Regions from separate parts of the Mesorhizobium sp. B2-5-4 genome, predicted to be linked through region 2. Evidence: riboswitches for the same ligand, from Rfam matches in the RefSeq annotation. Region 2 holds a riboswitch; the other holds the start of a gene.

Region 1 (12,209 bases), on a different contig from region 2:
TCGCGGCTCACTACGTTTCGGGCCTGGAGGCCAACGCGCAGAAAATCCAGGCCAACGTCATCCAATATACCTATGCCGGCTGTCCACCCAACCTCAGTTATTTTTCCTACGCCAGGCCAACCTGCACCCGCTTCAACGAACGGGCGCTGTCGATCATCCGCGATGCCAAGATCCAGGCGGTGATCCTGAGCGGCCGATGGACGGACTACCAGGCCAGGGGCTTCGACGGACTGCAGACGACGATCGACCGCCTGCGCGACATGGGTGTCAAGGTCTATGTCATCGGCCAGTCTCCGGAGTTCATCGCCGACGTCCAGAAGGTCGCTTTCTTTGCTAAACACGAAGGCGCCGCGAACACATCCTGGCCGATGGCCATGGATCCCGACATCAACAAGCAGGTGCAGCTCTTCGCCAAGGGCGCGACCTTCATCGATCCACTTACCTATCTGTGCGACGCCATCGGCTGTTCCTATGAGGATGCCACTAGCAAGCAGTTTCTCTATTTCGACTATGGGCATTTCTCTTCCGCCGGCGCGACGCTGGCCATCTCGAAATACTGGCCGAGCTTCGCCGCCGGCGGCGATGTCGCAAAGGCCAGGGAGCCGGCGCCGACCGTCACCGGTGAGCTGGCGAAGCCCGCATTGTGAGACCGGTTTGCGATTGCCCCAAGCCATGCCGTCATGATAACGAGGCTGCAGCGCGGGTATGATGTAATGGTAGCCTGTCAGCTTCCCAAGCTGAACGCGCGGGTTCGATTCCCGCTACCCGCTCCACCCTGAAGCCAAGAGTCCGTTGGCCTAGGCGGAACCCGTCCATTTGGCAGCACTGTCGGTGAGCCTAGGCTTGGCCGATTCGCATCTGCTTCTTGAGGAGGAACCGGGCGAGGTTGTTGATATTCCGCGGCGCCACCTTCCTGGGCAGATGCGCCAGCAGGTCTTCCGATTTGACGTCGTTGCGGAACCGCTCCGCCCAATCTTCGGTGAGGTCGTCCCGCTGCAGGCGCAAATTCGTCTCGAACTCTCCGTCCGGCATTTCCACCGACAACTGCCGGGCCACCGACGCGACGTAAGGACGAGGATCGTCCAACAGATCCTCATAGAAAAAGCGATCGTAATGCAGATCGGCCAACCGCAGGTAAGCCTCCCAGAAGGCATAGCTCTGCTCGATCAGGAAATAGGCCTGGCAGATACCGGCGAAGTCGTATTGCGGAACCAGATCCGCGCCGCCCATCGTGCTTCTCCAATGGCCCGACGCCTTTGCCCGGCAATAGGAAATCGCTTGGCGAAGACGGTCCCGTCGCTCCAGCAGGACCAGACCCATGTCATGGCGCCGGCCGCATTCCGCCAGGAAGTCGGCTCCGTATTTGGCCTGCGACCAGTGAAGGTGCCGTGGAAACAGCTTCACGGCGAACGTGCCGTTCGCAGTCCTGCCGCGATGGATCACGGCGGACAGCAGATCATCGAAGGATTTCGGCTTGCACCCCAGATTGGTCGTGTCGAGCCACTCGGCCGACTTGCCGAACAATCCCGTGCTGTTTGTGAGGCTGCCAAGCCATTCGGAGCCGCTGCGGGCTTCGGTCAGTATCGCGACGCCCTTCATGCGTGCCGATGATCCGCGGCCCGCGTCATGTCGATTGCAGAATGCCGTTCTTCTTGATGGTCCCCCGCCATGGTCAAAGCTCCGCTTAAACAGCGCCTCAACGGACAAAGGCCTATATGGTTCCGTCGATTCGACCTTAGGCTAAGGCAGAATGCAGGCCCAAACACGTTACAACTGGGTAATCAACGCCGCGCCTTGGGCTCGAAGAGCCCTGAAGATACGCGCAAAGGCCGGCCACGCTGCGGTGGCCGCCTTTGACGTCAGCCAGAAGCGATTACAGCCAGACGCCGAGCCAGACGCGCTCGCGCCAGCAGCGGACGCGGCGGCGTCCGTGGCGCCAGTAGCTGCGGCAAACCCGTCTCCAGCCGCGGCGGCGTCCATGGCGCCGACGCCAGTAGCCATCGGGACCATGATGTCTCCAGCGATGCCAACGGCGGTGGGAGACCTGCTCCAGTTCGACCTCGTCATCCCCTTCGAAGACAGCCGGATCCGGCTTGTCCAACTCATCGAGAATTCCATTGCCCTGGGGAACACCGGCAAGCGCGCGGCCGGGTCGGGCCACGCTTGCAAACGCAACCGCCCCCGCAACGCCAAGCATTCCAGCAAGAAACAACCGACGTTCCATAAAAACCTCCCGAGCTGTTAACTACCGACACCTCGTTCCCTCGCCCGAAACAGGCTCCAGCGCGCATGCCGATCGGTTTTGAACGCGCGGAGGTGGTTCTCGTTCCATCACCCCACTTCACGCAGGATGAAATCATGCAGCATCTTGGCCGCCGGTGACAGTACGCGATTCCTGACCGTGATCAGGCTGTAGGGCCTGACCTCGATGTCGAACTCGGTCTGGACGACGTCGATGGCGCCGGCAAGTCCGTCCGGGTTCTGGATGAACTTCGCCACCTGCACCGAGACCGGCGCTATGGCATCGGATTGAGCGACCATGACCAGCGTGAGCAGCAGCGAGCTGGTATTCAAGATCCGGTCCGGCAGCGCGATGTTGCGGTTCAGGAAATTGCTCTCCATCGCCTGGCGCAAGGGCGAACCGCCTGACTGGAAGACCCAGTCATAGGCAGCGGTGTCTTCCAGACGCACCACATTACCCCTCGCGAGCGGGTGGCCGCGGCGCACGATCAGGCAGGCTTTCTCGACGCCGATCACGCGGGATTCGAACAGCCGCGGATTGAGGTCGTCGGGAATGCGGGCGATGATGAAGTCGTGGCGCGAGGCGATCAGCTCGCGGGCGAGCACATTGGAGGTTTCGACCTGCATGGTGATCTCGATGCGCGGGTAGATGCGGCGGATCTCGCGAATCGCCGGCACGGCCAATTCGATCGCCGGCGCGGTCACGGCGCCGAGGAACACCGAACCGCCCTTGCCGGCCTTGAGCTCGGCAATCTCGCGGTCGGCTTCGCGCATCTCGAGCAGGATCGAGCGGGCCCGCCTGGCGAGCGCCTGGCCATAGGGGGTGAGGGTCACGCCGCGCGGCAGCCGTTCGCACAGCTTCACGTCGAGCACCGCCTCCATCTCGGCGATCATGCGCGAGGCGGCCGGCTGGGAGATGTTCATGACCTGGGCCGCGGCGCTCACCCGTCCGTGATCGTCGAGGGCGGCGATCATGCGCATGTGGCGCAAGCTCAAGCCACTGCGCAGGAGTGTCTCCCCATTGCCCGGGAGCTTCTCGTAACTTACAGGAATCGCATCGGGATCGCGCAATGCCGCCATGATCTTCCAGCCCTTCCGCCGGTTCCTTTTCGCATGCTAGATCATACCGGTTTCGGTATAGCAACCACCAAAGATCGCATTTGACAGTTATGGCAAAGCGACCCACCCTTCGCGCGTTCCGGGGTGCAAGGGCGGTAACGACCAAAATCGTATCGATTGAAACTGCATCGCGGAGCCGATTGGGAGGATACCGGAGATCGATAAAGCCGACAGCGGCGCGTTTGCGCTCCTGTCTGGCTGCGCGGCCCGCGAAGCCCCGAGGTGTCGCGTCCATCAACCAGGGAGAGTAAGTTGAAGATCATCAAAACGCTGGCCGCCGTCGCGGCCCTTGGCATCGCTGCCATGAGCTATCAGGCGCACGCGGCCGACAAGGGTCTTGTCGGCGTGCTGATGCCGACCAAGACCTCGCAGCGCTGGATCAATGACGGCGACGCCGTCAAATCCCAGCTCGAGGCTCTCGGCTACACCGTCGACCTGCAGTACGCGCAGGACGACATCCCCAACCAGCTCAGCCAGCTGGAAAATGAAATCACCAAGGGCCCGAAGGCGCTGATCATCGCCTCGATCGACGGCACCACCCTGTCGGATGCGCTGCAGAAGGCCAACGACGCGGGCGTCGTCGTCGTCGCCTATGACCGCCTGATCAAGAAGACCGCCAATGTCGACTATTACACCACTTTCGACAATTTCGGCGTCGGCGTGATCCAGGCGAATTCGCTGGTCAAGGGGCTCAAGGAGCGTTTCCCGAACACCAAGCCGTGGAACGTCGAACTGTTCGGCGGCTCGCCCGACGACAACAACGCCTTCTTCTTCTACAATGGCGCAATCTCCGTCCTGCAGCCGCTGATCGACAACGGCTCGATCAAGATCAAGTCCGGCCAGACCGGCATGGACAAGGTCGGCACGCTGCGCTGGCTCGCGGCAACCGCCCAGGCACGCATGGACAACCTCCTGTCGGCCAACTACTCGGACGGCAGCCGCGTCGATGGCGTCCTGTCGCCCTATGACGGCCTGTCGCGCGGCATCACCGCCTCGCTGCGCGCTGTCGGGTACGGCACGGAGGCACAGCCCTGGCCGATCGTGACCGGCCAGGACGCCGAGACCGCCTCGGTCAAGCTGATCATCTCGGGCGAGCAGTACTCGACCGTGTTCAAGGACACCCGCGAACTGGCCAAGGCCACGGTGCAGCTGGTCGACAAGGTGCTCTCGGGCGGCAAGCCGGAAGGCCTCGATGAAAAGACCTACAACAACGACGTCAAGGTCGTTCCCTCGATCCTGTTGACGCCGCATGAAGTCGACAAGTCGAACTACCAGGCGCTGGTCGTCGACTCCGGCTACATCAAGGCCGAAGACCTGAAGTAATTTCGGTTATAAAGTCAGGGGTCCTGCGCAACGCAGGGCCCCTTTTCGTTGAAAGCGACCCCGGTATGGGTTTTACCGGCCTCCTAGGAGCTTGTCCTGATGACCTCGACGATTTTGGAGATGCGCGACATCACCAAGACGTTCCCCGGCGTGAAGGCGCTCTCGAACGTCAACCTCAGCGTAGAGGAAGGCGAGATCCACGCCGTGGTCGGCGAAAATGGCGCCGGCAAGTCGACCCTGATGAAGGTGCTGTCGGGCGTCTATCCCTCCGGGACCTATGATGGCCAGATCATTTTTCAGGGCCAGGAATGCCATTTCAAAGGCATCCATGACAGCGAACACAAGGGCATTGTCATCATCCACCAGGAACTTGCGCTGGTGCCGATGCTGTCGATCGCCGAGAACATTTTCCTCGGCAACGAGCACGCCAGCTACGGCGTCATCGACTGGGACGCCAACGAGGCACGCACGTCCGGGCTTTTGAAGAAAGTCGGGCTCAAGGAAGACCCCAAGACGCTGATCACCCATATCGGCGTCGGCAAGCAGCAGTTGGTCGAGATCGCCAAGGCACTCAGCAAGGAAGTGAAGCTCCTGATCCTCGATGAGCCGACGGCATCGCTCAGCGAGAAGGACAGCCAGGCGCTGCTCGATCTTTTACTTGAGTTCAAGCGGCAGGGCATGACCTCAATCCTGATCTCCCATAAGCTCAATGAGGTGAACCGCGTCGCCGACAAGGTGACGGTCATCCGCGACGGGCGCACGATCGAGACATTGCCGAGGAAGGACATCAGCGAGGACCGGATCATCACCTCCATGGTCGGCCGGTCCCTCGACGATCGCTACCCGCCGCGCGAGCCTCATATCGGCGACGTCATTTTCGAGGTCAAGGACTGGTCCGTCTACCACCCGATCCATGCCGAACGGCAAGTGATCAAGAGCATCGACCTCAAGGTGCGCAAGGGCGAAGTTGTCGGCATCGCCGGGCTGATGGGCGCCGGCCGCACCGAATTCGCCATGAGCCTGTTCGGTCGCTCCTATGGCCGGCGCATCAGCGGCGAGGTGCTGCTCAACGGCAAGCCCGTGGACCTTTCGACAGTGGGCAAGGCGGTGCAGAACGGCATCGCCTACGTCACCGAAGACCGCAAAACCTATGGGCTGAACCTCATTGACCACATCAAGCACAATGTGACGTTGGCCAACCTCGCCGGCGTTTCCAATGGCGGCGTCATCGACGATATGCGCGAAATGAGCGTCGCCAACGATTATCGCAAAAAGACCAATATCCGCGCATCCAGCGTCTATCAGCTGACCGGCAATCTCTCGGGCGGCAACCAGCAGAAGGTGGTGCTATCGAAATGGCTGTTCGCCGACCCGGAAGTTCTGATCCTCGACGAGCCGACGCGCGGCATTGACGTCGGTGCCAAGTACGAAATCTATACAATCATCGCTCGCCTCGCCGCCGAGGGCAAGGCGATCATCGTCATCTCATCGGAAATGCCGGAACTGCTCGGCATCTCGGACAGAATATATGTCATGAACGAAGGGCGCATCGTCGGCGAGATGGCGGCAAGCGACGCCAGCCAGGAAAAAATCATGCGCGCCATTGTTCGCGGAGAAGGAAAAGCATCATGAGCACAGACAGCGCTCCCGCGCCGCAAAGCGGCACCGCCGAGGACGTCAAGCAGGGTCCTCGCATCGCCGTCTCGGCGCTGACGACGAACCTGCGCGAATACGGCCTGATCATCGCGCTGATCGTCATCATGCTGTTCTTCCAGTACACGACGTCGGGAACGCTGTTCAAACCGGTCAACCTCAGCAACCTGGTGCAGCAGAACTCGTTCATCATCGTGATGGCGCTCGGCATGCTGCTGGTCATCGTCGCCGGCTACATCGATCTCAGCGTAGGATCGGTCGCCGGCTTCATCGGCGCACTTGCCGCCATGATGATGGTCATTTGGCCGCTTGGCATGTTCAGCAACCCGCTCGTGGTCTCGATCGTCTGCCTGATCGTCGGTGGGTTGATCGGTGGGGCGCAAGGCTACTGGATCGCCTATCACCGCATACCAAGTTTCATCGTGACGCTCGCCGGCATGCTGATCTTCCGCGGCATTTGCCAGGCGCTGCTTGGCGGTGGCTCCTCGGTCGGTCCGCTTCCCGACAGTTTCAAGGCATTGAGTTCCGGCTTCATCCCGGACGTAATCGGCCCGCTGACGCTGATCCCACCGACGGTGAATGCCGCCGGCAAGACTATTTTGGGTAGCGGGCTCACGCTGCACATGACGACGATCGTGCTGGGCGTGATCGCGGTGCTCGCCTACGCCTATTTCGGCTTCAGGGCGCGGCGCAAGCGCGAACGCCACGGTTATGAGGCCGAGCCTTTCACGCTGTTCGTCATCAAGATCCTGGTAGGCAGCGCGCTGGCGCTGTTCCTGGTCTTCCAGTTCGCGACTTATCGGGGCCTGCCGATCGTGCTGCTGGTGATGGGCGTGCTGATTTCATTGTTCGTCTTCGTCACCAAGCGCATGACCATTGGCCGCCGCATCTACGCCATGGGTGGCAACGCCAAGGCGGCGCAACTGTCGGGCATCAACACCGAGCGCCTGACGCTCCTGGTGTTCGTCAATATGGGCGTGCTGTCGGCGCTCGGCGGCCTGATCATCGCGGCGCGTCTCGGCCAGGCCGTGCCGGCAGCGGGCCTCGGCAGCGAGCTCGACGTCATCGCGGCCGTCTTCATCGGCGGCGCCTCGGCGATGGGCGGCGTCGGCCAGGTCATCGGCGCTGTGGTCGGCGGCTTCATCATGGGCGTGATGAACAACGGCATGTCGATCATGGGCGTCAATGTCGACTGGCAGCAGGTGGTCAAGGGACTGGTCCTGCTCGGGGCCGTCATCTTCGACGTCTACAACAAGAACAAGGCTTAAGGGCTGGGGCGAGGACTAGGAGGCATACGGGTTCTAGATCGCGAAGCTGCCGGCGGCCCGTCAGCACCAAGAAGTCCGCGGAAGGACCAGGTTCGCGAACGCAATCCGGACGAAACGTTTCAACCGTGGCGCGTTCCCGCGCCGCGCCGGTCAGGGTTTGCCCATTGGCAGCCGGATACAGATAAATGAGAGAGGACTGATCATGCTGATCTCGCAGATTCTCGACGACGCCGAGACGATCCGTGTCGTTGCCCGCAGCGGCGGGAAGACCCGGATCATCAACGGAGCGCGCAGCGTGTATTCGCTGGCGATGGAGGCCGCCCGCACCGGCGTCGGCCTGACGGCCCTGATCGAACGCAAGGGACTGGGCGAGACGGTCGATCTCGACGCCGCCTACAAGAGGGGCCGCCTCCTGTCGCCGATCAATCACCCCGACCCGGCGCATCTGCATCTGACCGGCACGGGATTAACGCATCTCGGTTCGGCCGCGACGCGCGATTCCATGCACAAGAAGCTCAGCACCGACGGCGAGGAGCAACTTACCGATTCCATGAAGATGTTCCGCATGGGACTGGAAGGCGGCAAGCCCGCGAAAGGCCAGGTCGGCGTGCAGCCGGAATGGTTCTACAAGGGCAACGGTACCATGGCGGTCGCGCCTGGTGCCGCACTCATGTCACCGGCCTTTGCCAAGGATGCCGGCGAAGAACCAGAGATCGCCGGGATCTATGTCATCGGCGATGACGGCGCGCCATTCCGTGTCGGCTTCACGCTGTCGAACGAATTCTCGGACCATGTGACCGAACGCGTGAACTATCTGTTCCTCGCCCACTCCAAGCTGCGCAATGCCTCGTTCGGGCCCGAAATTCTGATCGGCGACCTGCCTTCGGACATCCGCGGCACGTCACGCATCGTGCGCGACGGCAGGACAATGTGGGAGAAGCCGTTCCTGTCGGGCGAAGCGAACATGTCGCACACCATCGCCAATCTCGAGCACCACCATTTCAAGTATTCGGCGTTCCGCCAGCCGGGCGATGTGCATGTGCATATGTTCGGAACGGCCACGCTGTCCTTCGCCGACGGCGTCACGACCGAAGCCGGCGACGTGTTCGAGATCGAGGCCGGGGATTTCGGCCTGCCGCTGCGCAACCCGCTGGAAATCGAAAAGCCGGTGAAGGTGGCGGTGAAGGCGCTGTAACTGGCGCCAACTCTGCCTTCTCCCCTGGTGGGGCCCGAAGGGCGGGCGAGGCCATTTCGACCTCTAAATCTTGCCCGTGGGCAAGCATCGGCCGGTGGTAATGGGAGTTCAGCGCGGGCGGAAATGTTTGGACAGCTTCAGGCCTTGTGCCTGGTAGTTCGAGCCGAGATCGGTCCCGTAAAGCGCCTGCGGGCGCTTTAGCATGTGTTCGTAGACCAGCCGGCCGACAATCTGGCCATGATCGAGGATGAACGGCACTTCGTGGCTACGCACTTCGAGCACCGCGCGGCTGCCGGTGCCGCCGGCCGCCGAATGGCCGAACCCCGGATCGAAAAATCCGGCATAGTGGACACGGAACTCGCCGACCAGCGGATCGAAGGGCGTCATCTCGGCGGCGTAGAGCGGCGGCACATGCACCGCCTCCTGGCTGACGAGGATGTAGAACTCGTCGGGATCGAGCACCAGTTCGCCGGCGCCGCTCTTGTGGATCGGCTCCCAGAAGTCGAGGACATCCTGGGCGGCACGCTTGTCGACATCGATGAGGCCAGTGTGGTGCTTGCCGCGATAGCCTACCAGCCCATCCTTGTCGCCGTTGAGATCAATCGACAGCGCGATGCCGCCTCCGGAAATGTTTGGCGGCTCGGTGGCGACCAGCATCTCGGCGCTGTGCAATTCATGCAGTTCGGCTTCTGAAAGCAGCGCGTTGCCGGTGCGAAAGCGGATTTGAGACAGGCGCGAACCGGTGCGCGCAACGATCGGGAAGGTGCGCGGGCTGACTTCGAGATAGAGCGGACCGTTGTAGCCGGCGGCGATCTTGTCGAACTCGTGGCCACGGTCGGTCATGACGCGGGTGAAGATGTCGAGGCGACCGGTCGAGCTCTTTGGATTGGCCGAGGCCGAAATGTCGGCCGGCAGGGCCAGGCTTTCGAGCAGCGGCACGATATAGACGCAGCCGGTTTCGAGAACCGCGCCTTCGGCCAGACTAATCTCGTGCAGCTGCAGCCGATCGAGCTTTTCCGAGACCTTGTGGTTGGGACCGGGCAGGAACGAGGCCCGCACCCGCCAGGCCTTTTCGCCCAATCTGAGATCAAGACTAGCCGGCTGGATCTGGTCGGCATCAAGCGCACGCGGCGACTTCAGCGCGCCGGACTGGAACAGCGCCGAAATGTCCTGATCGGGAAGAATGCCTGTCTGCCGCAAAGTCTGGCTCCGCCCCAAGACTGGTCTCCTTTGTTGCAGGTTCTTGCCGCAAACCGCTGGGCACTTTGCGGAACCTGCCTTGGTACAAACCTCTTAATGAAGCCGGCAATTGACGCAAGCGTGGCGCGGGTCTAAAGGGTCGTTATCCCGTGGTGATTTGGCCGGTCGGCTTGCAGCCACGTTAAACAAGTCGCTAAAGGACCGTCGGGCCGCAAGGCCGTATGGACCGGTTGCGACTTTCGCGGCCGGTTTTTTTGTGTCTGGAACAAAGCGATGAGCACCAAGAAGCGCAACTGGAAACCTCAGACGGCACTCGTGCATGGCGGAACCCTGCGTTCCGGCTTCGGCGAAACCTCCGAGGCGATGTATCTGACCCAGGGCTATGTCTACAAGACCGCCCAGGCGGCGGAAGCCCGCTTCAAGGGCGAAGAGCCTGGCTTCATCTATTCGCGTTACGCCAACCCGACCGTCGACATGTTCGAAAAGCGCATGTGCGCGCTGGAAGGCGCCGAGGACGCGCGCGCCACGGCATCGGGCATGGCGGCGGTGACGGCGGCGCTGCTGTGCAGCGTCAAGGCTGGCGACCATATAGTGGCGGCGCGCGCGCTGTTCGGCTCCTGCCGCTGGGTGGTCGAGACGCTGGCGCCGCGCTATGGCATCGAGGCGACTTTGGTCGACGGCACCGACATTGCCAATTGGGAAAAGGCGGTCAGGCCGAACACCAAGCTGTTCTTCCTGGAAAGCCCGACCAATCCGACGCTGGAAGTCGTCGACATCGCGGCCGTTGCCTCGCTTGCCAACTCGATCGGCGCGCGGCTTGTCGTCGACAACGTCTTCGCTACGCCGCTGCAGCAGAAGCCGTTGCAGCTTGGCGCGCACATCGTCGTCTACTCGGCCACCAAGCACATTGACGGCCAGGGCCGCTGTCTGGGCGGTGTCATACTATCGGACAAGAAGTGGATCGACGAAAACCTGCACGACTATTTCCGCCACACCGGCCCCAGCCTGTCGCCGTTTAATGCCTGGACCTTGCTGAAGGGCCTCGAGACGCTGCCGCTGCGCGTGCGCCAGCAGACGGAAAGCGCCGGCAGGATCGCCGACTTCCTGGCCGAGCAGCCGCAGATCGCTCGCGTCATCTATCCCGGCCGCGCCGACCACCCGCAGGCTGATATCGTCAAGAAGCAGATGTCGGGCGGCTCGACGCTGATTTGCCTCGACGTCAAGGGTGGCAAGCCGGCGGCCTTCGCCCTGCAGAACGCCCTCGACATCGTGCTGATCTCGAACAATCTCGGCGATGCCAAGAGCCTGATCACCCATCCCGCGACGACGACGCACAAGAATTTGAGCGACGAGGCCCGCGCCGAACTCGGCATCGGGCCTGGCACGCTCAGGCTGTCTGTCGGCCTGGAGGACGCCGACGACCTGCTGGAAGACATCGCGCAGGCTTTGCAGGCCGCTAGATAAGCTGCTTAGGAGCGTCGTCCGCGGCGATCAGGCGCGCGACGGCGTCTCCTCCAATTCGGCCGCCTTGGTGCGGATGGTCATGGCATTGCCGCGCCAGTCGACGGCGCCGCCGAGCCAGCCGCGCGCCCAGATGGACGGGAGCATCACGTCGCGCGCGATCATCGCCGCGACCATGCGCGGCGACAGATGCCAGCCCTTGGACAAGGCCAGCGCGCATTCCGGAAGGTAGAAGGCCGCCAACATGGCAATCACGGTTGCCCAGAGGCTGACGCCCGCGCTCGCCGCCGCAACCAGCGCCAGCGCGAGAGGCACCGCTGCGCCGGTCAGGAGTTCCGGCGCGAAGAACAGCGGAAAGGTGACGCGGCGCAGGCGCGCCCAGCGGGCCTGGCGCGACCAGATCTCGCCAACGGTGCGCTGGCCGAGCGGCTGCTCGAAGGGCGCCGCTACGAGATTGACGCGCAGCCCGAGGCCGTTGACCAGCTTGGTGGCGGCGGCGTCCTCGGCGATCTCGGCGGCCAGCGCGCGAATGCCGCCATTGGCGTTCAGCATCGGCTTGTTCCATAGCATGCTCTTGCCCTGGGCAAAGCCGAGGCCGAGCGCCTCGCCGGCATACTGCCAGCGGGCCTGCAATGTGTTGAGGAAGGCGCATTCGACATCGGCCCAGAAACCCTCGGGTCGCGAACCGATCGGCGTCGAGCAGACAAGACCGGTGTCGGGCCGCCATGCCGCCATCATGTGCTGGACAT
Region 2 (12,209 bases):
CGCACACTTCCTCACCGGACCTCCCCCATGCTTTATGTCAGATCGCTGGCGTTCAATTTCGTCTTCTACGTCAATCTGATCGTTCAGATGATCCTCTGGACCCCGTACTATTTCCTGTCGCCCCGCCACCGCGCCTGGTTCGTGCCGAAATTCTGGTCGCGCACCTCGATGTGGCTCTATGACAAGATCGCCGGAACGACAAACGACATCACCGGGCAGGAAAACCTGCCCGAGGGCTCCTTCATCCTGGCGCCCAAGCACCAATCGTTCTGGGACGCTATCGCCTTCTTTCCTTACCTCCAGGACCCGCTTTACATCCTGAAGCGCGAGCTGACCTGGATCCCGTTCTTCGGCTGGTATATCTTGAAGATGCGCATGATCCCGGTTGATCGCGGCAGCCGCTCCAAGGCGCTGAAGGCCGTGGTCGCAGCGACCAAGGAAGAGATGGCGCGCAACCCGCGCCAGTTGATCATCTATCCCGAGGGCACGCGCCGGGCGCCGGGCGACGAGCCGGCCTACAAATACGGCATCGTTGAAATCTACACCCAGCTTGGCGTTCCGGTGGTGCCGGTCGCCCATGTCGCCGGCCTCTATTGGCCGCGCCGCAAGTTCCTGCGCTATCCCGGGACCGTCAAGGCGCGTTTCCTGCCGCCCATACCGCCTGGTCTGGGCAAGGACGAGTTCATGGCGCGGCTGATCGGCGAGACCGAGGCTGCCTGTGACCAGCTTCTCGTCGAGGCATCGCGCGCCCCCAATCCGCCGGCCCTGCCGCCAACGGCGGTGAAGCGGCTTCGGGAGCTGGGCACGAAGGCCTGAAGGCTCTCCGGCCAGGCCGTCAACCGTGCGCCGCCAGCGCCGTGGTCAGCAGCAGCGTCGCGGCAAAAGCCAGATTGATGATCCGCGAGGCGACAGGCCGGCGCAGGAAGCGCGAGAACGCCGCACCGGCAAGAAGCCACACGGCGTGGATGACAACGATCATCACCGCGAGAACAGTCAGTTTCGTCCACAGCCGGAGCTCGGCATCGCCCGCGCTCGACGAAGCACCCTCGAACACGGCGGCGATCGCCACATACGCTTTCGGGTTGGCCACCGCGAGGAGAAAACCGGCCAGCCATGTCGGGCGCGACGCGTCGGCGGCGCGTACCGCCAATGGCGGGGCGGTGGCGATCTTGAAGGCGAGATAGAGGATGTAGGCCGCGGACGCGCCAACCAGCAACGGCGCCAGCTTCGGCATCGACCCAAGCACCGCCATGACACTGGTCGCCACGACCAGCAGCACGGCGATCGTGCCCAGGACGATGCCGCCGGTGTAGCGCAGCGAATCGCGCAGGCCGAAGGCGGCGCCAACGGCGGTGACGCTTATCGTCGCCGGCCCCGGGCTACCCATGACCACGGTGGCGGCCAGCAACAGCGCAAGCAATTGGCGCCAAAGCTCCGGCTGCGAAACAAGCGATCCGGCCATCTGATCCTCCGCCCTGCACCCCGTGCGAAGGACGGTATGGCAAGGCATGAGGATCGTCTTGGACGTTCGTGCGCCCCGCGCTGCCGGCCGCCTCAGGCGCTGGCTTTGTCGAGTTCGGCCATGTCGTCCGCGCTCAATTTCAACGACACCGCCTTGATCAGGCTGTCCATCTGGCTCGGCTTGGTGGCGCTGGCGATCGGCGCGGTGACGCCTGGCCGTGCGATAACCCAGGCAAGCGCCACTTCCGCCTGCTTGGCCGAATGCCTGGCGGATACGGCGTCGAGCGCCGCCAGAATGCGCATGCCGCGTGGATTGAGATAGCTGCCGACATCCTCCCCGCGCTCGCTCTGGCCGAGATCGGCTTCCGTGCGGTACTTGCCGCTGAGAAAACCCTTGGCCAGACTGAAATAGGTGATGACACCGATATCCTCGGCCACGCAGAGGTCGCGTAGCGGGCCATCGAAGGAGGAACGGTCGTAGAGATTGTATTCCGGCTGCAGCACCTCATAGCGTGGCAAGCCGCGCAGGCTTGCCACGTCAAGTGCCGCGCGCAACTGACCGGCATCGAGGTTAGAACAGCCGGCATAGCGGATCTTGCCCTTGGCGAGCAGTCTCTCATAGGCGCCGAGGGTTTCCTCATAGGGCGTGGTCGGATCCGGCCAGTGCGATAGATAAAGGTCGATGAATTCTGTCCGCAGCCGCTTCAGCGATGCGTCGACGGCCTTTTCGATATAGGCGGCCGACAGGTCCTTGTGGCCCTGCCCCATGTCCGAGCCGACCTTGGTGACCACCACGACCTTGTCGCGATTGCCACGATCCTTCATCCATTTGCCGATGATGGTTTCCGATTCGCCGCCCTTGTTGCCGGGAACCCAACGCGAATACGCGTCGGCCGTATCGATGGCATTGAGGCCCGCGCCGACGAAGCGGTCGAGCAGGTCGAAGGAGGTTTTCTCGTCAGCGGTCCAGCCGAAGACATTGCCGCCCAGAACCAGCGGCGCGATGGAAAGGTCGGTGCGACCGAGACGGCGTTTCTGCAAGACGGATCTCCGTGATGATTGGGACCGGGCGATGCCGCCCGCTGGCTGGGTTCGGAGCCTAACCTAGGTCCTGCCGCATCGAGGTCAAAGGCCTGGCCGCCTTTTTCCGCAGAGCCAGCGCTTCACGAAGTCGCTATCCGGCGCGCCACATCCTCCAGCCAGTGGTCGCGGATATCGAGCGCTTCCAGATGCTTCAGCGTGCTCAGCACATAATCCTCATTGTTGCCGGATCGGCCGACTGCGCCGCGCACCAGGGCCGCCGCATCCGCCGCATCCAGCGCCCCGGCATATTGCTCATGCCTGCGGTCGACGATGTAGGCCATGGCTTCAACCGCGGCGCCGCCGTCGAGGCGCACCTTGAGCGTGCGTTCGAGATAGACGCTTGTGACGAGCTCGCGCTCGCGTAGATACGCAATGACCTCGTCGCGCAATTCGCCAGGCACGCGGAAAGCAAGGCCGACGCAGGAACCACCATGGTCGAGGCCAAGCACCAGTCCGGGCCGCTGACGCGTGCCGCGGTGCACGAAGGAATAGACGCAGAGCGAGCGGCGATAGCCATGCAGGTGGGCGCGTCGTGTCTCGACATGCGCGAAACCCGGCCGCCAGATCAGCGAACCGTAGCCGAACACCCAAAAATCGCCCATATCAACGCGCCTGATTGCAAAAAGAATGGCAACACCGCACCGGAAACCGGTGTTTTTTCCGCCCGTGTCCGTTTACCTATTCGTCTCTGTCCCCTGGTGTTGTCGGAATCGAGAATCCGTCCACACCATCCATGCGTTAACGAGAGCCAAAGCATGACGTCAAGTGACGAACGCCAACCGCGTAGCCGTCGCCGCCTGTGGTGGCTTGCCGCGTTCATCCTGGTGCTGTTCGCCATTTACAGCGCCGGCTGGTTCTATATGGCCGACAGGGTGAGGTCCGAGGCCGACAAGGCTGTTGCCACGCTCAACAAAAGCGGCATTCAGGCCGGCTGCGCCAATCTCCAGGTCGGTGGCTATCCCCTGAGCTTTGCCGTCTCTTGCGACAACCTCGCTTACGAGGACGATGCCAAGAACATCGCCGCCTCGGCCGGTAGTTTCAATGCCACCGCCCAGATCGTCCAACCCTTGTCGCCGGTTGCCAGTCTGCGCGGTCCGCTCCGGACCTCCGTCCCGGGCATGATGCCGCTCTGGATCGACTGGGACAATCTGCAGGCCAAAGTCAAACTGTGGTACCCGCTGCCGCGGCGTATATCGCTGCAGGCCGAGGGCCTGTCGGGCCAAACCGACCCGGCGGACGACACAGATCCGGTCGAACTATTCAGTGCCGGCAAGGCATCAGGCCAGTTGCAGCCGAATGGCGGGAATCTCGACTATGTCGGCAGCTTTGGCGATCTCGAGATCGATCCCGACGCGATCGGCGGGCGCGTGCTGCCGGCGCTCGATGCCAGCGGCGACGTGACACTGAAGAACGGCGTCGCGGTGATCGGCACGCAGGTGAAAAGCCTGCGCGGCCAGAGCATCGAAATCCGCACCCTCGATCTGTCGTCGGGAACGGCGCGTGTCACCGTTTCCGGGCCGCTTTCGGTCGATGCCCAGGGCCTGGTCGACGCCGATCTGATGATCAGGATCAAGGATCCCAAGGCCGTGGCATCCATTCTTGCCGGGGCCATACCCGAGCAGAAGAATGCGATCGAGCAGGGTTTTGGCGCCCTGGCGCTGCTTGATAGCGAACCGTCGATGCCGCTGAAAGTGGTCAAGGGCAAGGCCTCGCTCGGCTTCATCCCGCTGGGCAAGATCAAGCCGGTGCAATAGTCCCGCCATGGCAAGACCCGTGAAGCTCCTGAGTGTCGGGGCGCTGACGCTGGATACGATCCTGCGTGTCGATGCATTGCCCCATCATCAGGGAAAGTTCATCGCCTCCGACGGCATCCAGATCGCCTCGGGCATGGCCACGAGCGCGGCCTGGGCCGCGCATCGTCTCGGCGCTGAGGTATCGCTATGGGCGAGCGCCGGCGACGATCCGGTCGGCGATCAGCTGATTGCGGGAATAGAGGCCGAGGGCGTCGATTGCAGCCATGTGCGCCGCGTCAGTGGTGCGCGCTCGGCGCTGGCCTCGATCCTGGTCGATGCGCATGGCGAGCGGATCATCGTGCCTTTCTACGACACACGCGCTCAGGCTGATCCCGACGCCTTGCCGTTCACCGACGTCACGGCATTCGATGCCGTTCTGGCCGACGTGCGCTGGCCGGGTGCCGCTGCCCTGGCCCTGAAGGCGGCGCGCGCCGCTGGCCGGCCGGCAATCCTCGATGCCGATACCGCGCCGCTTGCGGTGCTGGAACAATTATTGCCGCTGGCCTCGCACATCGTCGCCTCCGAACCGGCAGTCCGCATCATATGTGGCCACGCGCTGGATCTGGAGACCGCCTGCACCGACCTTGCCTCCCGCACCGATGCCTTCGTCGCGGTCACCGGCGGTGCGGCGGGAACCTGGTGGCTTGATCGAAGCGCTGGATCAGCCCGCCATGTCGAGGCACCGAGGATCCAGGCGGTCGACACGCTGGCCGCCGGCGATGTCTTTCATGGCGCCTTTGCCGTCGGACTGGCGGAAGCCATGCCGGTCGAACAGGCCTTGCGTCTCGCAAGCGCGGCCGCCGCGCTCAAATGTCTGCGCTTCGGCGGCAGGCTGGGCGCGCCGGATCGGGCGGAGACGCTCGCCATGATGGAAGCGACCTGGCCTGAAACAGCTTAGCTCTTTGCCGGGTGCTCGACCGCCTGGCGGCCGAAATCGGGCGCGTCAATATCCTGGCCGGCTTCGATGATCGAGCGGCGCACGGCGCGGGTACGGGTGAACAGGTCGAACAGCTTGTCGCCGTCCCCCCAGCGGATCGCGCGCTGCAGGAAGGCCAAATCCTCCGAGAACCGCGCCAGCATTTCCAAGATGGCATCCTTGTTGTGCAGGCACACGTCCCGCCACATGGTCGGATCGGAGGCGGCCAGACGCGTGAAATCGCGAAAACCGGAGGCGGAATATTTGATCACTTCCGTCTTGGTCACCGATTCCAGATCGTCGGCGGTGCCGACGATGTTGTAGGCGATGATGTGCGGCAGATGCGAGACGATGGCCAGCGTCATGTCGTGATGCTGCGGGTCCATCGTGTCGATGTTGGCGCCGCAGCGGCGCCAGAATTCCGAGAGCCTTTCCAACGCTTCCGGATCGGTGCCCGGTACCGGCGTGAAGATGCACCAGCGATTGTCGAACAGGTCGGCGAACCCGGCATCCGGGCCGGATTTTTCGGTGCCCGCCAGCGGGTGGCCGGGAATGAAATGGACGCCATCAGGCACATGCGGTTGCATCTGCGCGATGACCGACGCCTTGGTCGAGCCGACATCGGTGAGGACCGCCCCCTTTTTCAGCGCCGGCGCGATTTCCTGCGCCACCGCGCCGGACGAACCGACCGGCACCGAGACGATGATCAGATCGGCATCGTGGACCGCTTCCCTGGCAGCCGTGGTGTAGGAATCGCCGAGGCCCAGTTCTTCGGCTCGCTTGAGCGTTGCCGCGCTGCGGGTCGAGATGGCGACTTGGCGAGCCAAACCCTCACGGCGAATGACGCGGGCGAGCGACGAACCGATCAGGCCAATGCCGACCAGTGCGATTTTTTCAAACATCGGAGATGCCATGGTTTCTAGCTTTTCAGGAATGTCGTGAGCGCGGCGACAACGCCGCGATTGGCCTCTTCAGTGCCGACCGTCATGCGCAGCGCGTTGGGAAAGCCGTAGCCTGAAACGCGCCGCAATATATAGCCGCGCGCGCTCAGATACTCATCAGCAGCCGCCGCCGAATGCTTCTGGTCGTCGGGAAAATGAATGAGCAGGAAATTGCCGACGCTCGGCGTCACCCGCAGTCCGAGCCCGGTCATCTCTTCGCTCAGCCAGGCGAGCCAGGTCTCGTTATGCGCCACGCTGCGCTCGACATGGGCGCGGTCGCGGATCGCGGCGATGCCGGCTTCGATCGCCGTCGCATTGACGTTGAAGGGCCCGCGCACGCGGTTGATGGCGTCGACAATGTGCATTGGACCATACATCCAGCCGATGCGCGCGCCGCCGAGGCCGATCTTGGAGAAGGTGCGCGTCATCACCACGTTCTCAGCGCTGCCGACAAGTTCTATGCCGGCTTCATAGTCGTTGCGGCGGACATATTCGGCATAGGCCGCGTCGAGCACCAGAAGCACGTTTTTCGGCAGTCCGGCATGCAGCCGGCGCACCTCCTGGAACGGCACATAGGTGCCGGTCGGGTTGTTGGGATTGGCCAGGAACACGATTTTCGTGCGCGGTGTGACAGCCGCCAGCATCCCATCGATGTCGGCGCGCTCGTCGGTCTCCTTGACCACCACCGGGGTGGCGCCCGCCGACTGGATATAGATCTTGTAGACCATGAAGGCGTGTTCGGTGAACATGGCCTCGTCGCCGGGCGCGAGATAGGTCTGCGCCAGCAGGCCGAGGATCTCGTCGGAACCATTCGAGCAGATGATGTTCTGCGCGTTGAGGCCATGCACCTCGGCGATCGCCTCGCGCAACCGCCTGGCGGTGCCATCGGGATAGATGTCGAGTTTGCCGGCGACCTCACGCGCGGCCTCGATCGCCTTCGGCGAGGGCCCAAGCGGATTCTCGTTCGACGACAGCTTGTGGACCTTGGCGACACCGGCCGGCGCCGTGCTCTTGCCGGGCACGTAGGCGTCTATGTCCATGATGCCCGCGCGCGGGGTCGGACGTGCCTGATCAGATGTCTGGTTCATTTTTGCAAAATCCGTCGAAAACGCCTCCATCCGGAAGCCGCTGCGGAAATACAAGCCACGGCAGGCAATGTCGAGGGGCGGCAGTGGTGCCGGCCGCCGGCATTGACGGCGAGGCGGGCGGGTTCTAGAAGGACAGGGACAGTTCCGTGGTGATTTGGCCGGTCGGCTTGCAGCCACGTTAAACAATTCGCTAAAGGGCCGTTTGCGTGACGTAACCGGCTTTGCGAAGGCAATGCCGGTTTTTTATTGTCCGCGACCGGCCGGACGAACGCATCGGCGGCGCGGAGATCGGCAGCGATTTCCGCAAAAGCACGGTGCAGCAAGAGAGACGTGATGGCTGTTCTGCGTGCAGGAAAGACCAACAACGAGGCCGACCAACCGTCGAGCCCGGTGTTGCGTTTTGGGCCCGACAAGCCGCTCAAGCTCGACGCCGGCACGCTGCTGTCGCCATTCCAGATCGCCTACCAGACCTATGGCACGCTGAACGACGCCCGTTCCAATGCCATCCTCGTCTGCCATGCGCTGACCGGCGACCAGCATGTCGCCAGCACCAATCCGGTGACCGGCAAGCCAGGCTGGTGGGAAGTGCTGATAGGCCCCGGCAAGATCATCGACACCAGCCGCTTCTTCGTCATCTGCTCCAACGTCATCGGCGGCTGTCTTGGTTCCACCGGGCCGGCCTCGACCAACCCCGCCACGGGAAAGCCATATGGGCTCGACCTTCCGGTCATCACCATCCGTGACATGGTGCGTGCGCAGCAGATGCTGGTCGACCATTTCGGCATCGAGAAGCTGTTCTGCGTGCTGGGCGGTTCGATGGGCGGCATGCAGGTGCTGCAATGGGCGTCGAGCTATCCCGAACGGGTTTTTTCGGCACTGCCGATCGCCACAGGCGCGCGCCATTCGTCACAGAACATCGCTTTCCACGAGGTCGGGCGGCAGGCCGTGATGGCCGATCCGGACTGGCATGGAGGCAAATATTTCGAGCACGGCAAGCGCCCGGAAAAGGGGCTGGCGGTGGCGCGCATGGCCGCCCACATCACCTATCTGTCGGAAGCCGCCCTGCACCGCAAATTCGGCCGTAACCTGCAGGACCGCGAAGCGCTGACCTTCGGCTTCGATGCCGATTTCCAGATCGAGAGCTACCTGCGCCACCAGGGCATGACCTTCGTCGACCGTTTCGACGCCAACTCCTACCTCTACATGACACGGTCGATGGATTATTTCGACCTCGCCGCCGACCATGGCGGCCGGCTGGCGGACGCCTTTGCCGGCACCAAAACCCGCTTCTGCCTGGTGTCCTTCACGTCGGATTGGCTGTTTCCGACCGAAGAGAGCCGCTCCATCGTTCATGCGCTCAACGCCGCCGGCGCCTCGGTATCCTTCGTCGAGATCGAGACCGATCGCGGCCACGACGCCTTCCTGCTCGACGAACCGGAACTGTTTGCCGCCATCAACGGCTTCATCGGCTCGGCCGCGCGCGCCAGGGGGCTCAGCGCATGCCCCCGAAAAGTTGCGGACTTTTCGGATCAAGGTCATGCGCCAAACAGAAAGGTGAAGCCATGACCCCGAAGAGTTGCGGACTTTCCGGACCATGGTCGTGCGCCGCTCAGGAGGCGAAACCATGAGCGTCAACGGCAGCCAGCGTGTCGACCTCGAGGTCGTCGCCAACCTCATCCCGCCGCAATCGCGCGTGCTCGACGTCGGCTCGGGCGATGGTTCGCTGCTCGAATTGCTGCAGGAAAGCAAGCAGGTCGACGGCCGCGGGCTCGAGTTGTCGCAGCGCGGCGTCAACGAATGCGTGGCGCGCGGCCTCTCGGTCATCCAGGGCGATGCTGACAAGGATCTCGAATTCTATCCCGACAAGGGTTTTGACTTCGTCGTCCTGTCGCAGACCCTGCAGGCCACCCGCAATCCAAAACTGGTGCTCGACGAACTGCTCAGGATCGGCAATCGGGCGATCGTCTCCTTCCCCAATTTCGGCCATTGGCGGGTGCGCCTGTCGCTGTTCGTCAAGGGCCGAATGCCGGTGACCAAGGATCTGCCCTATTCCTGGTACGACACGCCCAACATCCACTTCTGCACCATCCGTGACTTCGTCAATCTGTGCGAAGAGCTTGGTGCGACGGTGGAAAAGGCGACCGCGCTCGACGCAAACGGCCAGAAGATCGGCCTGTCGATGCCATGGTGGTTCTGGAATTTCTGTGGCCAACAGGCTGTGTTCCTGCTGAAGCGGTAGTGGTTGCCATGCATCTCTTTCGCAGACGGCCTCTTCCGGTTGAAATACCACCTGACATCCTGTCTGGCATAAAAGCTGGAATTCTGGTCTGCACGTCACCGCGCAGCGGCAGCAACCATCTCGCTGGATTGATGGCAGCCGCCGGGCTTGGCAACCCTTTGGAGTGGTTCGGCGGCCGCCGTCTTCTTGAATTGCCGAACTATCCTCGCGATCCCCGCGCTCAAGTCTTGCGGGCATTGAGGGATGGGCGATCCTCTTCCGGAATTTACGCAGTCAAACTGTTTGCCAGCCAATTTTCTCAAGTGGCTAGAACCATCGACCTGCCAGCCACCCTCCCAGAATTGCGCTATGTCCGTTTGACGCGCCGCGATCTCCTTGGCCAGGCAATCTCCTGGGCGCGCGCCCGTCAGACCGGCCGATTCCGTTCTACCGAGACCGCCAACAATGCGCCACGTTACGACGGCGCGGCGATAGCACAGTCGCTTGATAAACTTGTGCTGGAAAATCTGGTTTGGGACCTCTGGTTTGCAAAAAACGGGGTGCCTTTCCTGTCGTTGACATATGAGGATCTTTTGCAGGACCCGCAGACCAGTCTTAAGAAAATCGCTGGTCTCGTTGACGCCAAGCTTGCCCGTGACGTCGGATTTGGCTTTGCGTCCGGCCTCGCAATTCAACGAGACACCGTCAATGTAGAATGGCGGCAGCGTTTCTTGGCGCAATATTCAGACACTTCAAGATTCCCGGTTGACCGCACTCGCGGTTCCCTTTGGTCCCGATTTGGTGGCGGTGGCTGATCGTCAGTATTGTTGGGAAACACCCCCGCGTGATCTTGAAAGGGTTGCCTTTAGGCCGACTTGCAGGGACTATCGCCAGTGCGACGCAGCGATATGGTCCATGCGGAAATGGTTGAACCACACCCAACATATTCCCTCGTGGTGGAGATGGAGAACGCCAAGTCCATCGATTGGGACGAAGTCGGCATTGGCCTGAAGGCCTTGGCACGTGAAATCACCACGGTTCCTTCAGCCGACTTGCACAGACCTAAGGTTGTTATCTCTCACGGCGGCACGGACGCCGACGCTGGATCGCTTCGTATCGACGTCAGGGCGGTAGCGCCACAGCTGGAACAAGTTGCCGATCTGATCTTTACCGCTTTTCCCGGGGGCCGATACTACGATCTAAAAAACAACGGCATATTGGCAACGGACGGGGATATCATCATTTTCACCGATTCCGATGTAGTGGCCGAACCAGGCTGGCTATCAGGTTTGCTTGAGCCCTTTAACGATCCAGAAGTCATGTGTGTGAATGGATATACTTATCTTTCATACGATGATTTCTTTTCGAGGACGTTTGCACTGATCTGGTTTTTCCCAATGGCTCACGGGGACAAGCGGTTTGCCTCGAAACGAGCGATGAACGCCAACAATGTAGGGTTTCGGCGCGACTGGATCGTCGATCATCCTTTTCCAAGACACAATGGCTTCAAGGTCTCGTGCACATTGCTGATGCGCGAACTGCAACGCGAAGGCCGCACAATTCGTAATGTCAACGCACGCGTCTACCATTACTCACCGCGGGGCTGGCGATTTTTTTTCTGGCGCGCCCTGGTCACGGGCAGAGACGCCGACCGAAAGTTCGTGGAGCTCAAATCGCCTGGCCGCACGCAACGGGTCGTCAAGTCCTTCAGCCGTTGGTTCACCATGTCATGGCGCACCACAAGACGGATTATCGGCCATGCAGGGGGCACCGGGATGCCGCTTTGGCAGATTCCGTTTTCCCTTCTTGTCGGCCTTGCATTCTACAGTTTGGCGTTTTGGGGCCAGTTCAGTCTCGCTACAGGCCTGGTCAGCGACGACATCGAGATCGTGCCCGACTATGTCGGGCACAGCTAGCAGATTTTAGCGGTGGATTCGATCGCCCTTGCGAAAATTGATCGTCAACGCCACTTCGCAAGCATGGAAGGCAGCGATGGTGTTGCGGTTAAAGCTTCAGGAGCCGGAATTCATCACGCCTTGTCGGTCGAACGACAGCAGAATAGGATGACATAACAGGTTGTTCTTTGTAGCGTCGCGCCGAATCCGATGAGGGCCATCCAGGGGAAGTCCGATCCGTTCAACCATCCTGAAGATCAAAGGACCTGGCGCGAAGTGTGTTTTTGCGCTCAAGACGGCTGACGCGATATGACCGGGAAGACGGAGCAGGCGCCCCTCATCACGGTCATCACACCGACCCACAACCGGCGCGAAACGGTGCTCCGCGCCGTCGAAAGCGTGCTTTCCCAGAGCATGCCGCGGTTCGAGCATATCGTCGTCGACGATGGCTCGACCGACGGAACCGAGGCGGCGCTCGCCCGCGTCAGCGATCCGCGGCTGATCTATGTCGGCGCGAAATGGCGCGGCGCCAACGCCGCCAGGAACGCCGGCATCGAACGTGCGCGGACCCCCGTGGTGACATTTCTCGATTCCGACGACGTCTACCTGCCGCACCGGCTTGAGCGCACGCTGGCCCGGTTCGATGACGATCCGTCGCTCGAAGTATTGCTGAGCTCATACGTCTCGCTGAAGAGCGGCCGCGCCACCAACTGCATCAATCCCGAGGCATTCGTGAGTTCCATGGTACTGGAGCGCACGCTTGTGGCGCAGACGATCTTCATCGCCGGCTCAGCGATATCGGCCCGCCGCGAGG

Evidence for each region. Region 2 has a riboswitch for S-adenosylmethionine ahead of FJ492_RS09450 (homoserine O-acetyltransferase). Riboswitches for the same ligand answer to the same signal wherever they lie in the genome.
Region 1: linked by a shared signal. The riboswitch ahead of FJ492_RS25985 (O-succinylhomoserine sulfhydrylase) and the one ahead of FJ492_RS09450 (homoserine O-acetyltransferase) in region 2 are both predicted to bind S-adenosylmethionine.

Annotation. Positions count from the first base shown of each region.
Region 1 covers NZ_VFUR01000029.1:1,178-13,386, reverse strand. The annotation lists gene FJ492_RS26035 (acyltransferase family protein) at 1-647, shown strand, start outside; tRNA gene FJ492_RS26030 (tRNA-Gly) at 700-773, shown strand; gene FJ492_RS26025 (Stf0 family sulfotransferase) at 838-1,599, opposite strand; gene FJ492_RS28920 (hypothetical protein) at 1,751-2,245, shown strand; gene FJ492_RS26015 (LysR family transcriptional regulator) at 2,332-3,321, opposite strand; gene chvE (multiple monosaccharide ABC transporter substrate-binding protein) at 3,613-4,683, shown strand; gene mmsA (multiple monosaccharide ABC transporter ATP-binding protein) at 4,783-6,315, shown strand; gene mmsB (multiple monosaccharide ABC transporter permease) at 6,312-7,604, shown strand; gene araD1 (AraD1 family protein) at 7,807-8,799, shown strand; gene FJ492_RS25990 (2'-deoxycytidine 5'-triphosphate deaminase) at 8,908-9,999, opposite strand; SAM riboswitch at 10,139-10,216, shown strand; gene FJ492_RS25985 (O-succinylhomoserine sulfhydrylase) at 10,273-11,463, shown strand; gene FJ492_RS25980 (ceramide glucosyltransferase) at 11,491-12,209, opposite strand, start outside.
Region 2 covers NZ_VFUR01000006.1:87,976-100,184, forward strand. The annotation lists gene FJ492_RS09410 (1-acyl-sn-glycerol-3-phosphate acyltransferase) at 28-816, shown strand; gene FJ492_RS09415 (LysE family translocator) at 836-1,462, opposite strand; gene FJ492_RS09420 (aldo/keto reductase) at 1,555-2,502, opposite strand; gene FJ492_RS09425 (gamma-glutamylcyclotransferase) at 2,625-3,146, opposite strand; gene FJ492_RS09430 (DUF2125 domain-containing protein) at 3,300-4,298, shown strand; gene FJ492_RS09435 (sugar kinase) at 4,306-5,235, shown strand; gene FJ492_RS09440 (prephenate/arogenate dehydrogenase family protein) at 5,232-6,167, opposite strand; gene hisC (histidinol-phosphate transaminase) at 6,173-7,282, opposite strand; SAM riboswitch at 7,419-7,496, shown strand; gene FJ492_RS09450 (homoserine O-acetyltransferase) at 7,616-8,848, shown strand; gene metW (methionine biosynthesis protein MetW) at 8,907-9,521, shown strand; gene FJ492_RS09460 (Stf0 family sulfotransferase) at 9,467-10,315, shown strand; gene FJ492_RS09465 (glycosyltransferase) at 10,394-11,416, shown strand; gene FJ492_RS09470 (glycosyltransferase family A protein) at 11,705-12,209, shown strand, end outside.